3 regions of the Rhizobium sp. USDA 4016 genome follow, and region 2 is predicted to be linked to each of the others. Evidence: predicted binding sites of a transcription regulator. Region 2 holds the regulator's gene; each other region holds the start of a gene.

Region 1 (3,948 bases), 2.5 Mb from region 2:
ATGCAGGGCGATCTTCCCTGCCTCTTCAAGCGCCTTGATATCCGGAAAACTTCTGAGGTTATTGAGCGAGTTGCGGATCGAGACGCGCTCGAGCGCCGTCTGGCGCTCAGCGGCAGTCATCACGTCATTGCTTTGGATCTGCTCGGCAGCGGGCCGGACGAGCGACATCCAGCGGCCAATGAAATCACCAGGCGACAGCGGTTCGGAATTGGGATCAAGCGCTGCGCGGATACCGCCGCAGCGGCCATGGCCCATGACGACGATGTCGGAAACCTTCAAGACCTGTACGGCGAATTCCAAAGCGGCAGATGTCGAGTGAAAATGGCCATCCGGCTCGTAAGGCGGCACCATGTTGGCGACGTTGCGGATGACGAAAAGCTCACCGGGGCCGGCGTCGAAGATAAGTTCCGGTGCTGCGCGCGAGTCCGAACAGGCAATAACCAGCGTATTCGGACTCTGACCGTTTTCAGCCAGCATCTTATAGCGGTCGCGGGCGTCGGCGTAACGCCCGTTCATGAAGTTGCGATAGCCGTCCAGAAGTGAAGTTGGAAAACACTGCATGACTGTCGATTAGCGCGCAGACGCTTCAAGATCAACTGCTGCGCATGCGAAATGCGCAAACGTGCGCCTCTAACTCTTCTTCCGTTGGGCGGGATGCATGAGGCGGCGCATCTGCACCATGGCCATCGGTGTCGACAGGCTTGTTGCATCGCTTGCGAGCGTAAGCTCATCGCTGCCGCGTTTGACCGCACGCACCAGCACTTCATAGACGCTGGCTGTTGCAAGCTGCAGCGCCTTTTCGTCGTCCATCCCGGAAAGAAGCCGCGAGAGGAAGACGGCCGCCAGCAGGTCGCCCAGTCCGTTCGGCGGATTGTCGACGACACGATGCTCGGCAAGCAGAGCATGGCGGCCGGAAAGATAGAGATTTCCGGTGCCGCCAGCCATCATCGGAACAGCGGAGGTGACAAGCATGCGGGAAGGGCCGAGTGACAAAGCAGCCTCCATGACAGCTGTATTGTCCTCCAACGGTGCGCCCACCATCCAGGCCAGCTCATAGCGGTTGGGTGTCGCCAAAGACGCAAGCGGGATCAGCTGGTCGCGGATCGCCTCCGCCGTCGCTTCGGGCACATAGAGGCCGCCCAGATCGCCCATCACCGGATCGCAGACATAAAGCAGCTCGGGATTCTTTTCACGCAATGCACCGACAAGACGGGCAACAGAACCAGCCTGGGCAGCGTTTCCGAAATAACCAGACAAGACCGCCTTCACTTCTCCAACCCACGGCGCACGGATGAGATCATCGATGGCGGCATCGAAATCGGCCTCCGCAAAAGTGAGCCGGGTCGAACGGCCATGACCGGGATGCCAGGGCAGAATGATCGTCGGCAGTGCCCAGACCTGATGGCCGAGCGTCTCAAGCGCGAAGACGGCGGCACGATTGCCGACCGAACCGCGAACGACATGGCTGGAGATGACGATCACCGTTCCTGCAGCACTATTATCCGGCATAGTAATTTTAAACCCCGAATTCGATGCGCTGTTGATCGTCCTTTTGCCGCGCAGCTGTCAACCATTCTTCATCCATGCGTGGAAATCTCGGCGAGCCGAAAAAATCCAAGACCGGCCTGGGCTTTCCTATAATCGGAGAATCCTCTGAAATTTTACTGAAACAAGGTCAAAAACGCACAGAAACTGCCAAGGCGGAGCCTCTTTTAGGGGTTTTTTCGACAATTCTTCTGCTAACTTGCGCCAAATCACACAAATCGGGGAATGTCTTCAATGGCTGCCAAAAACCATCCGCGACGGGAAAAGCTGATCGAAAGCGCAAAGAAGATCGCTGCTGCAGCCAAAGAGCCGCATCTCGATCCGGAAATCCTCTTCGGCCGGGCGAGTGGAGACGACCTCGATCGATACACACCGGAGATGCTGGCGCTTTCGGCCGTTCATTCCGCTAAGGAGCTTGCGGGCTGGGACGGCAAGGTCCCGCGCGTTACGATCGAAACGCTGGCCGATGTCGAACCCGATGGCGTTGCGGTCTCGGTGCTGACGGTTACCGATCAGAATAAGCCGTTCCTTTACGAGTCCGTTATGAGCGAGGTCACAAGCTCCTATCGCGATCTCTATATGGCGGTGCATCCGATCCTGGTGATGGAGCATGGCAAGACGCCGGTACTTTATTCAGCCGAGGAGGCGAGCGATCCGGCAAAACGTGTCAGCCATATCCAGATTCACATTTCGCCGTTGACTGCGGCGCAATCCGGCGACCTTCGCAAGCGCATCATGATCGTGCTGGAGCAGGTCCGCCAGGCTGTTTCCGACTGGAAGCCCATGCTTTCCAAGCTCGACACCGTGATTGCCGAATTGGGCAGCTACGGCGCCAGCCGCAAAAAGGCCGATCGGGACGAAGCACTGGCTTTCCTCACCTGGCTACGCGATGAAAACTTCACCTTCCTTGGCATGCGTGAATATGTCTATTCCAGCAAGGGCAGCGAAGCGAAGGTCGAGCGTGACAAGGGCGCTGGCCTCGGCATTCTTTCTGATCCGGATGTCTTGGTGCTGCGCACCGGCAAGGATGCCGTAACGACGACGCCGGAAATCCTCGCCTTTCTCGATGGTCCGGATTTCCTGATCGTCACCAAGGCGAATGTGAAATCCGTCGTCCACCGCCGCGCCTATATGGATTATGTCGGCGTCAAGCGATTCGACAAGGACGGCAACGTCACCGGTGAACTGCGCATCGTTGGCCTCTTTACCTCTACGGCCTATACGTCTTCGGCTTCGGAAATTCCGCTCATCCGTTCCAAAGTTGCCAAAGTGACAGATCATTTCGGCTTCGACCCCATGAGCCATTCCGGCCGAATGTTGTACAACACGCTGGAATCTTATCCACGCGACGATCTTTTCCAGATCGACACGACGCTGCTCGCGAATTTCGCCGAACAGATCAACGATCTAGTCGAACGGCCGCGCGTCCGCGTTCTGCCGCGCATCGATCATTTCGACCGTTTTGTGTCGGTCATCGTCTATGTACCACGCGAGGAATACGATTCCATCGTTCGCGAAAAGATCGGCACCTATCTGAAGACCGTCTACGACGGCCGGGTCTCTGCCTATTATCCGGCCTTCCCGGAAGGGCGGGTTGCGCGCGTACACTTCATCATCGGCCGATCCGGCGGCAAAACGCCGCGCATCCCGCAAGCGAAGCTCGAGGAAGCGATCCGCGCCATCACCGCCCGCTGGGACGATCGCTTCGAAGCGCTGGCTGGGCCGAAGGCGCCGAAGATCGCCGTCAGCAATGCCTTCCAGGATTCCTTCACCGCTGAAGAAACGGTTGCCGATCTTCCGGACATCACCGATTGCGCCTCCGGCGAGCCGATACGCATCGAGTTCTATTACCGCAATGATGCAGAACGCGGCCGGGTCTTCTCACTCAAGATTTTCCATGCTCGCGAGCAGCTTCCGCTCTCACGCCGCGTGCCGCTTCTCGAAAATCTCGGTTTCAACGTGCTGAGCGAGCGGACCTTCGACATCGAAGTTCCAACCGCAGACGGCTCGGTCAACATCGTCGTACTGCACGATATGGAGCTTGAAGACCGCAGTGGCGCCGAAATTGACCTCAGCCGTCATGGTGCCGCGCTGGAAGAGGCCTTCATTTCCGCTTTCGACGGCACGATCGACAATGACAGTTTCAACCGGCTGATCCTTTCAGCCGGGCTTTCCGCACGCGAGACGAATGTCCTGCGGGCCTATGCGCGTTATCTTCGTCAGGCAGGTATCGCCTATTCGCAGGATTACATCGCAACGACCCTCGATAAATATCCAGAGATTGCCGCTTCGATCTTCCGCCTCTTTTATGAGGCGCTCGATCCGCAGCTTAGCGAGAAGGCGCGCATGAAAAAGCTCGCCGACCTGCATCGGTCGATCGAGGCGGCGCTCGCCAATGTGCCG
Region 2 (3,948 bases):
TCTTGATGTCATACGGATCGCTGAGTGCTTTTGGTGACACCTGGTGCCGGTACAGCCCGGACACCGAGACCCTCGAGGCCGCTCATGACCTGGTGGACCAATACCTCGTGTTCGCCGAGGAAGCGCAAGTGGGAAATGACATCATCGACGAGATCGAGCTGCCCGTCCCGAAGCCTGTCCTGATCAAGTCGTTTGGCCTCGTCATCGCTGCCGAGCACCGTCCGCAGATAAGAACTCTGCTGATCAAGGCCGCCATGACGCTTGCCCAGTACCGCGACGACGTCGGACCACGGATGCGGTTAAAGCCTACGACACCGCACGGCAGGCCGCGGGCGGCCCGATCGCGGGAATTCGAGCGCCGTCTCGAAAAGAAGCTTGTGGCGGTCGCTGCAGAACGGATCAACCTCGGCGCGTTCTATCGCCGCGCCTTTATCGAGGCCATGCATTGACGCCAGGTGCGGTCGCACCTTGCCTTGCCCGCGACGTTCAGATCGCCGCCTGCATCAGGTAGAGGGATCGTTCCGGAGGAAGCTGTGCAACCATTTTCATCATGATCTTGGGATCGACATGGGGAACGGATCGCAGTTGGCCGTCCCGGTAGATGATCGTCAAGACGCGCGTCTCTTCGTCATAATCGAGTTCAGCGATCGTTTTCGTGTACACCAGGAACCGCATGCCGTTTACACCTCGCTGGTCAATGGAACATCACCAAGGTGATGGTGCCGACCATGACCCACCCGGAAACGATAATCAGGGACATTCTCAACAACGCCGTCTTGATCGTCATGGAATACTCCAAATCGCTTCAACCAAACTAGCTGTACTTTGGGACGAGTGTGGCCTATCGGGCCGAACCCTCATCCCAGCGGGATTATATGTCTGACGCCCTTAGGCGAGTATGGGAGCCGAAGGCGGACTGGAATCACCTCCAGCGCGACTAAGCACACCCTAATATAGGCAGTCGCGTGAAATCGACGTGACACACGTATTGCGCGAACAGCTGTATCGCGCGTCTCAATCTGTGCGCACAGCGACGGGGATAGGATAGGAACCTGATCCGGATCAGAAGTCGCCGAGTGCGTAGCCGGCGCCACGCACCGTCCGGATCACCTTATCGGCCTTGCCGAAACTGATGCCCTTCCGGAGACGCCCGATGTGTACGTCGACAGCGCGCTCATCGACACTGGCATCGTTACCCCACAGCGATGCCCTCAATTCCGATCGGGAGTGGACGCGGCCGGGGGACTTCATCAGAAACTCGAGCAGCCTGAACTCGGTGGGGCCGAGCTTGACTTCCTTCTTCTGCCTGTGAACCCGGCGGGCGTTCTTATCGAGCGTCAGATCCCCGACCTTCAGTGTGCTCTCCAGCAGCGCTGGATTGAGACGCCGCAGGAGGTTCCGCAAGCGGATGAGGAGTTCCACGGGGGAGACTGCCTTTATGAGGCAGTCGTCGGCTCCGGCGGAGAGAACGGCCAACCGGTCCTGCTCGAGGGCCGAGTCCAGCAGCACCACGATCGGAAGGCGGGCGGTCGCTCCAGTTGTCCGGAACTGGCGGCATGTCGAGATTGCCATCGAGCCAGGAGCCGGCGCACCGAATATCACCGCATCAGGCAGCCGCAACGCAACGAGCTCGACCAGCGACGCATGCGGGTGAAGACAGTTCACCGAATACCCTTCTGTCTCCAGAGCATGCTTCAGTGTCGCGAGCAGATCTTCGTCCTGCTCAACAACAAGTACCCGCACCGACATCTTCTCCAGCCTCCCTGCTATGCTTCCATCGAATATCCTGCGCCGCGGACGGTGCGGATGACGTCCTGCATGTTGGAGAAGTTCAGCGCCTTGCGCAGTCGACCGACATGAACGTCCACGGTGCGCTCGTCGACATAAATGTCGTGGCCCCAGACACCGTCCAGAAGCTGCGAACGCGAGAAGACGCGGCCGGGCGACGACATCAGGAATTCCAGTAGACGGAATTCGGTCGGGCCGAGACGGACTTCGCGGCTCTTGCGGTGAACACGATGCGTTTCGCGGTCGAGTTCGATATCGCCGCATTTCAGCACCGTGGAGAGCACCTCGGGCTTGGCGCGGCGCAGCATCGCCTTGACGCGGGCAACGAGTTCGGGCGTGGAGAACGGCTTGACCACGTAGTCGTCGGCGCCGGTGGAAAGGCCGCGCACACGCTCGCTTTCCTCGCCGCGCGCCGTCAGCATGATGATCGGCAGACGCTCCGTTTCCGGGCGCATGCGCAGGCGGCGGCAAAGCTCTATGCCCGACACGCCCGGCAGCATCCAATCGAGGATCAGAATATCCGGCGTGCGCTCCTGAAGCCTGATTTCGGCCTCGTCGCCGCGCAGAATGGTGTCGACCTCGAAACCTTCGGCCTCAAGGTTATAGCGAAGAAGCACGCTCAGTGCCTCTTCGTCTTCAACGACTGCAACTCTCGGGATCATTCGGTTCTGTCTCCTGAGGGCCGGTTCGGAATTGTCATTCCGTGACCGCGCCGACGGTGTTGGCAGTATCGTCCTTCGGACGTTCGCCTTCCGGCTGTGCGCCGGTCGCCATGTAATAGATCGTTTCGGCAATGTTAGTGGCGTGATCGCCGATGCGCTCGATGTTCTTCGCACAGAAGAGAAGATGCGTGCAGCTGGTGATGTTGCGCGGATCTTCCATCATGTAGGTCAACAGCTCGCGGAACAGCGAGGTGTACATCGCGTCGATTTCCTCGTCGCGCTCGCGGATCGACTTCGCCTTGTCGGCTGAACGCGAGGCATAGACGTCGAGTACTTCCTTGAGCTGGACCAGCGCCAGTTCGGAAAGATGCTCGAGACCGCGGGCGAGCTTGCGCGGAACGCCGGTGCTCTGCACGGCGATGACACGCTTGGCGGTGTTCTTGCCGAGATCGCCGACGCGCTCGAGATCGGCCGCGATGCGGATCGAGCCCATGATCTCGCGAAGGTCCGAGGCCACCGGCTGGCGGCGGGCAATCGTGACGATCGCCTTGTCGCCGATCTCGCGCTCGGCGTGATCCATGACGACATCGTCGGAGATGACCTTCTGGGCCAAGCCAGCGTCACCGTTAACTAGCGCGCGGACGGCGTCCGACACCATCTGCTCGGCAAGCCCGCCCATTTCCGAGATGCGGCGGGACAAATACTTCAGATCCTCGTCATAGGCAGAAAAGATATGGGTCGATGCCATTGGGATTGTCCTTGAATAGCCTGAACGCCGCAGCTCAGCCGAAGCGGCCCATGATGTAATCCTGGGTGCGCGGGTCGTCCGGATTGGTGAACATCTTGTCGGTGTCATTCTCCTCGACGAGATTGCCGAGGTGGAACATGGCGGTGCGCTGCGAAACGCGGGCTGCCTGCTGCATCGAGTGCGTCACGATGACAATACTGTAGTTCTCGCGAAGCTCGTGGATCAACTCCTCGACCTTGGCGGTCGCGATCGGATCGAGCGCCGAGCACGGTTCGTCCATCAGGATGACTTCCGGGCTGACGGCAACGGCGCGCGCGATGCACAAGCGCTGCTGCTGGCCGCCCGACAGACCGGTGCCGGATTCCTGCAGGCGGTCCTTGACTTCGTTCCAGAGGCCGGCCTTATGGAGGCTGCTTTCGACGATCTGATCAAGGTCGGCCTTCGACCTCGCAATTCCATGGATGCGCGGTCCGTAAGAAACGTTCTCGTAGATAGACTTCGGGAACGGGTTCGGCTTCTGGAAGACCATGCCGACGCGGGCGCGGAGTTCCACGACGTCGATGTCCGGATCGTAGATATCCGCGTCGTCCAGCTTGATTTCGCCCGTGACGCGGCAATTGTCGATCGTGTCGTTCATGCGGTTCAAGCAACGCAGGAACGTGGACTTGCCGCAGCCCGATGGGCCGATGAGGGCGGTAACAGTGTTTTCGCGGACGTTCAGGTTCACGTCGAAAAGCGCACGCTTCTCGC
Region 3 (3,948 bases), on a different contig from region 2:
GCGACGCGTCTCGATGAGAACGTCGGCCTGGCTGGCAAAGCCGTTTTCGGCTGACAGCGGTCCCTGGCCGAAGATGAGCGGCAGCCACTGCAACGTACCGTCCTCGGCAAATTTGGCCACGTAAAGCGTGCCCTCATCGAGGAGATCAAGATTGGCGGCACGATCGTTCGCATTGAACGTTCCCGACGTCACGAACTTGTAGACATAGTCGAAGCGTTCATCATCGCCGAGATAGAAGACAACACGGCCGTCCTTGCTGACGATCGATGCCGCTCCCTCATGCTTGGTACGGCCAAGAGCGGTGCGCTTCTTCGGGGTCGCGGTCGGATCCATGACGTCGACTTCGACGATCCAGCCAAAGCGATTCGGTTCGTTCGGTTCCTTGGAGAGGTCGAAGCGGTCGTAGTAATTGGCCCAATCATATCCGCCTTCCGGCACGCCGTAGCGCTTGTAATTGGCGGCTTCCCTATGGCCTTCCGGCAGTTCGCCGGAGAAATAGCCGTGGAAATTCTCTTCAGCCATGATGTAGGTGCCCCAAGGGGTCACGCCGCCGGCACAGTTGTTGAGCGTGCCGATGACGCGCGTGCCGGTGGCGTCCGCCGAGGTCTTGACCCGATCATGACCGGCAGCCGGGCCGGTAAGCTGCATTTCCGTGGTAGAGGTGATGCGGCGGTTGTAGCGGCCTTCCGGAACGACCTGCCACTTTCCGTCGACCTTGCGGATCTCGACAATCGTGCCGCCATGCGCGGCCATTTCGACGTCGACTTGTTCCTTGCTGAGCTTGCCCTGGGAGATCTTCCCGTCGACGATCTTGACGATGCCGGGAAACATCAGGTGCGGGTTCGTATATTCGTGGTTTACGACAAGCAGCCCGTTTGTCGAAGAACCTTCAAGCGGGATGAAGCCGACATAGTCGTTGTTGTAGCCGAATTGCCGGCGCTGGGCTTCTGCCGTCTGCTTGGTCGGGTCGAAGGCCGGTGCGTCGGGGAAGAGCGCGTCGCCCCAACGCAAAAGGACGTCGGCGTTGTAGCCTTCGGCGACGTGATGGTTGGCATCCACGCCGGCCTCGACTTCCGGGAAGGAGAAGGCAGAAGCGCCATTCGCGCGCGCCTTTTCCGCCGTCATCAACGCCACTGGGCTGACGGTCGCGGTAATGGCGGCAACTGCAAGCGAACCCTGGAGGAAACTACGGCGCGAAAAGCGCTTGCTGATGATTTCGCCCATGGTCGGATTGAGGCTCGAATTGTGGCCTTCGCCATCTGCGTCTTCAAGTTGCGTCGTGGGGAATATCTTTTGAGAAAGATGTTCATTCATGGGACTGGCTCCAAAGTTGAGAACGGCCCCTAGTTTTGGAGCCATTCTAAACTTAGGGCTGGGATATTACGGAAATGCGACAATTGCCTTGTCGCTCGCTCGTAACCCGTCGTCGTCGGCTGAATTTAATGCCGCGTCATTTTATGCCAGTTCTGGACATCCTTCGCCGTGATCCAGATGCGGCCATCGAAGGCGATCTCGCCATGATCGAATTTCCGGCTTGCAATAAGTTCGAGTACGCTCAGATCCTGCGGCAGCCACCGTGGGTCGGGCGCAGCCTGAACACCAGCAAGCGCATCTTTCGTCACACACACGGCTTGATGTGTGTCCTCGGCCTTCATGACGATAAGCGCATCGTTGCCGATCAGGTTGAACGTATCCGGTAAAGCGATAAGCTGCATTTGCAAACTCCTTGGCGAAGATATCCAGCCCAAGCGCCACGTGCCTGAAGCGGCAAAGCCCGCCACGCGACGTGCTGCCTTGCTATCGCGGAAAAGCAGCGCCCCATTGATAGGCCGGCATGGTTAACGAAAGGTTGCCGGATCCCAGCCCGTAGGCGGCCAACAGGGCCAAATTTCGTCGGCAATCTCCCTTATCCACAGCAGGATTTGCAGGCCGGGCTTGCTTTTCTCGAACGCCGCGGCTGAGATAGTGGGTGAAAATTTCGTCCGCAAGGCATGCGCGACCTCGTCCCGTTCCTGCACATCGGCCATTCAGATGCGTCCGCTGTAAAGCGGTCCTTAATTTAGACCGAAAGAAACTTTTTAACGGGAACACGCCGACCGCATGGGATGATAACAATAGCGTCGAACTGAGAATCAAATGTTGAATGGCCTGCACGAACGGCTCCCGCTTCGTGTCGGTGATACAACCGCGGAGCGCTGCATGACGAACGAAAAATCCGGCCCACCACGGGCTTTCCTTGTGGCGGTGCTTTTTTCCCTCAAGCGCGCTTTCCTGGGTGTCGGAGCCACGAGCTGCATTGTCAACATATTGGCGCTCACTGGCTCCTTCTTCATGTTGCAAGTCTATGACCGGGTGATTCCGGGTCGAAGCCTGCCGACACTTTCCGGGCTTGCGATCATTGCAGCAACGCTCTTCATCTTCCAGGGATTGCTCGATTTTATCCGTTCGATGCTTTTGATGCGCGCCGGAGCCGCTGTCGACGAGCGTTTGGGAGGCGACGTCTATAACTCCCTGATCCTGTTGCCCTCGCGGATGCGAATGCCGGGCGACGGTCTGCAGTCGATCCGCGATCTTGATACAGTACGCGGTTTTCTCTCCGGCCCCGGGCCAACGGCGCTGTTCGATATGCCGTGGATGCTTTTTTACATCGGTCTGTGCTTTCTCTTTCACGTCTGGATCGGTGTCACAGCGCTTGCCGGTGCGGTGATGTTGATAGGCCTTACAGCACTCGCCGAATTCAAGTCCCGCAAACCGGCAAAAATTGCCGCAGAGCTTTCCGCGCGGCGACTGAATCTTGCCGAAGCGACACGGCGAAACTCCGAGGCCGTGTTGGCCATGGGGTTCGGGTCGTTGCTGGCCACCAAATGGACCGAGGTTAACAACCGGTATCTTGCCAATCATATCTCGGCGACGACCGTCACGACCAGTCTGATGTCGATCTCAAAAGTCCTTCGGATGATGCTGCAATCCGGTGTGCTGGCGGTCGGCGCCATCCTGGTCGTCAGGCAAGAGGCGACGCCCGGCATCATGATCGCAAGTTCCATCCTCGTCAGCAGGGCGCTGGCACCTGTGGAGCTTGCAATCGGACAATGGAAGGGCTTTGTCGCCGCCCGGCAAAGCTGGAGCAGACTGACGAAGCATCTGGAACTGCTGCCGGCCGAGGAGCGGCATGTCGACCTGCCTGCACCGACCGCCAACCTGTCCGTGGAAGCGCTTCACCTTGCCGTTCCTGGTACCCGGACGATGGTACTGCGCGGGGTCTCGTTCAAGGCGGAGGCCGGAGACGCCGTCGGCGTCATCGGACCGAGCGCATCTGGAAAATCGTCGCTTGCCCGCGGACTCGTCGGTCTTTGGAAACCTATCGGCGGCTCGGTGCGTCTCGACAAGGCGTCCCTTGATCAGTGGGACCCGTCGTCGCTCGGCCGGTCGATCGGCTATCTCCCGCAGGAAGTGTCGCTTTTCGAGGGCTCAATTGCCGAAAATATCGCGCGTTTCGACAGAAATGCCCCGTCCGAGAAAATCATTGCAGCGGCAAGAGCTGCGGGCGTCTATGAGATGATCGTGCAGTTTCCCGATGGCTTCGATACCCAGATCGGAGAGAACGGATCGATGCTTTCGGCCGGGCAACGCCAGCGCATTGGCCTGGCGCGCGCGCTCTATGGCGATCCTTTCCTTGTCGTCCTGGATGAGCCGAACTCGAACCTCGACAGCGATGGCGAGGCAGCGCTCGCTCAGGCGATCGCAGGCATCCGGGCACGCAAGGGCATTGCCATCGTTATTGCTCACCGGCCAAGTGCATTGGCGGCCGCCAATCTCGTTCTGGTACTCGCCAATGGACAGCTTCAGGCCTTCGGGGCGAAGGACGAGGTTTTCAATAAGGCAACGGTTTCGACGGCTCCGCGCAGTAGCACGCTGACGGTTATAGCGGGAGGCGACAGTTGATCGACA

The links. The regulator PhoB, encoded in region 2, activates phosphate uptake and scavenging genes when phosphate is short. The targets are predictions, from matches to a motif close to TGTCATNNANCTGTCAT.
Region 1: a site for PhoB is predicted at 1,565-1,581, ahead of ACZ9DP_RS35930 (NAD-glutamate dehydrogenase). Genes of this name have one in related genera too.
Region 3: a site for PhoB is predicted at 1,380-1,396, ahead of ACZ9DP_RS07945 (PhoX family protein). Genes of this name have one in related genera too.

The regions. Positions count from the first base shown of each region.
Region 1 covers NZ_JBWCCY010000004.1:4,073,214-4,077,161, reverse strand. The annotation lists gene ACZ9DP_RS35940 (carbonic anhydrase) at 1-561, opposite strand, end outside; gene pdxY (pyridoxal kinase PdxY) at 631-1,509, opposite strand; gene ACZ9DP_RS35930 (NAD-glutamate dehydrogenase) at 1,780-3,948, shown strand, end outside.
Region 2 covers NZ_JBWCCY010000004.1:1,564,768-1,568,715, reverse strand. The annotation lists gene ACZ9DP_RS22860 (hypothetical protein) at 6-449, shown strand; gene ACZ9DP_RS22855 (hypothetical protein) at 487-675, opposite strand; gene ACZ9DP_RS22850 (winged helix-turn-helix domain-containing protein) at 1,063-1,749, opposite strand; gene phoB (phosphate regulon transcriptional regulator PhoB) at 1,767-2,450, opposite strand; gene phoU (phosphate signaling complex protein PhoU) at 2,485-3,198, opposite strand; gene pstB (phosphate ABC transporter ATP-binding protein PstB) at 3,233-3,948, opposite strand, start outside.
Region 3 covers NZ_JBWCCY010000002.1:1,428,501-1,432,448, forward strand. The annotation lists gene ACZ9DP_RS07945 (PhoX family protein) at 1-1,314, opposite strand, end outside; gene ACZ9DP_RS07950 (hypothetical protein) at 1,440-1,715, opposite strand; gene ACZ9DP_RS07955 (hypothetical protein) at 1,839-2,027, opposite strand; gene ACZ9DP_RS07960 (type I secretion system permease/ATPase) at 2,200-3,942, shown strand; gene ACZ9DP_RS07965 (HlyD family type I secretion periplasmic adaptor subunit) at 3,939-3,948, shown strand, end outside.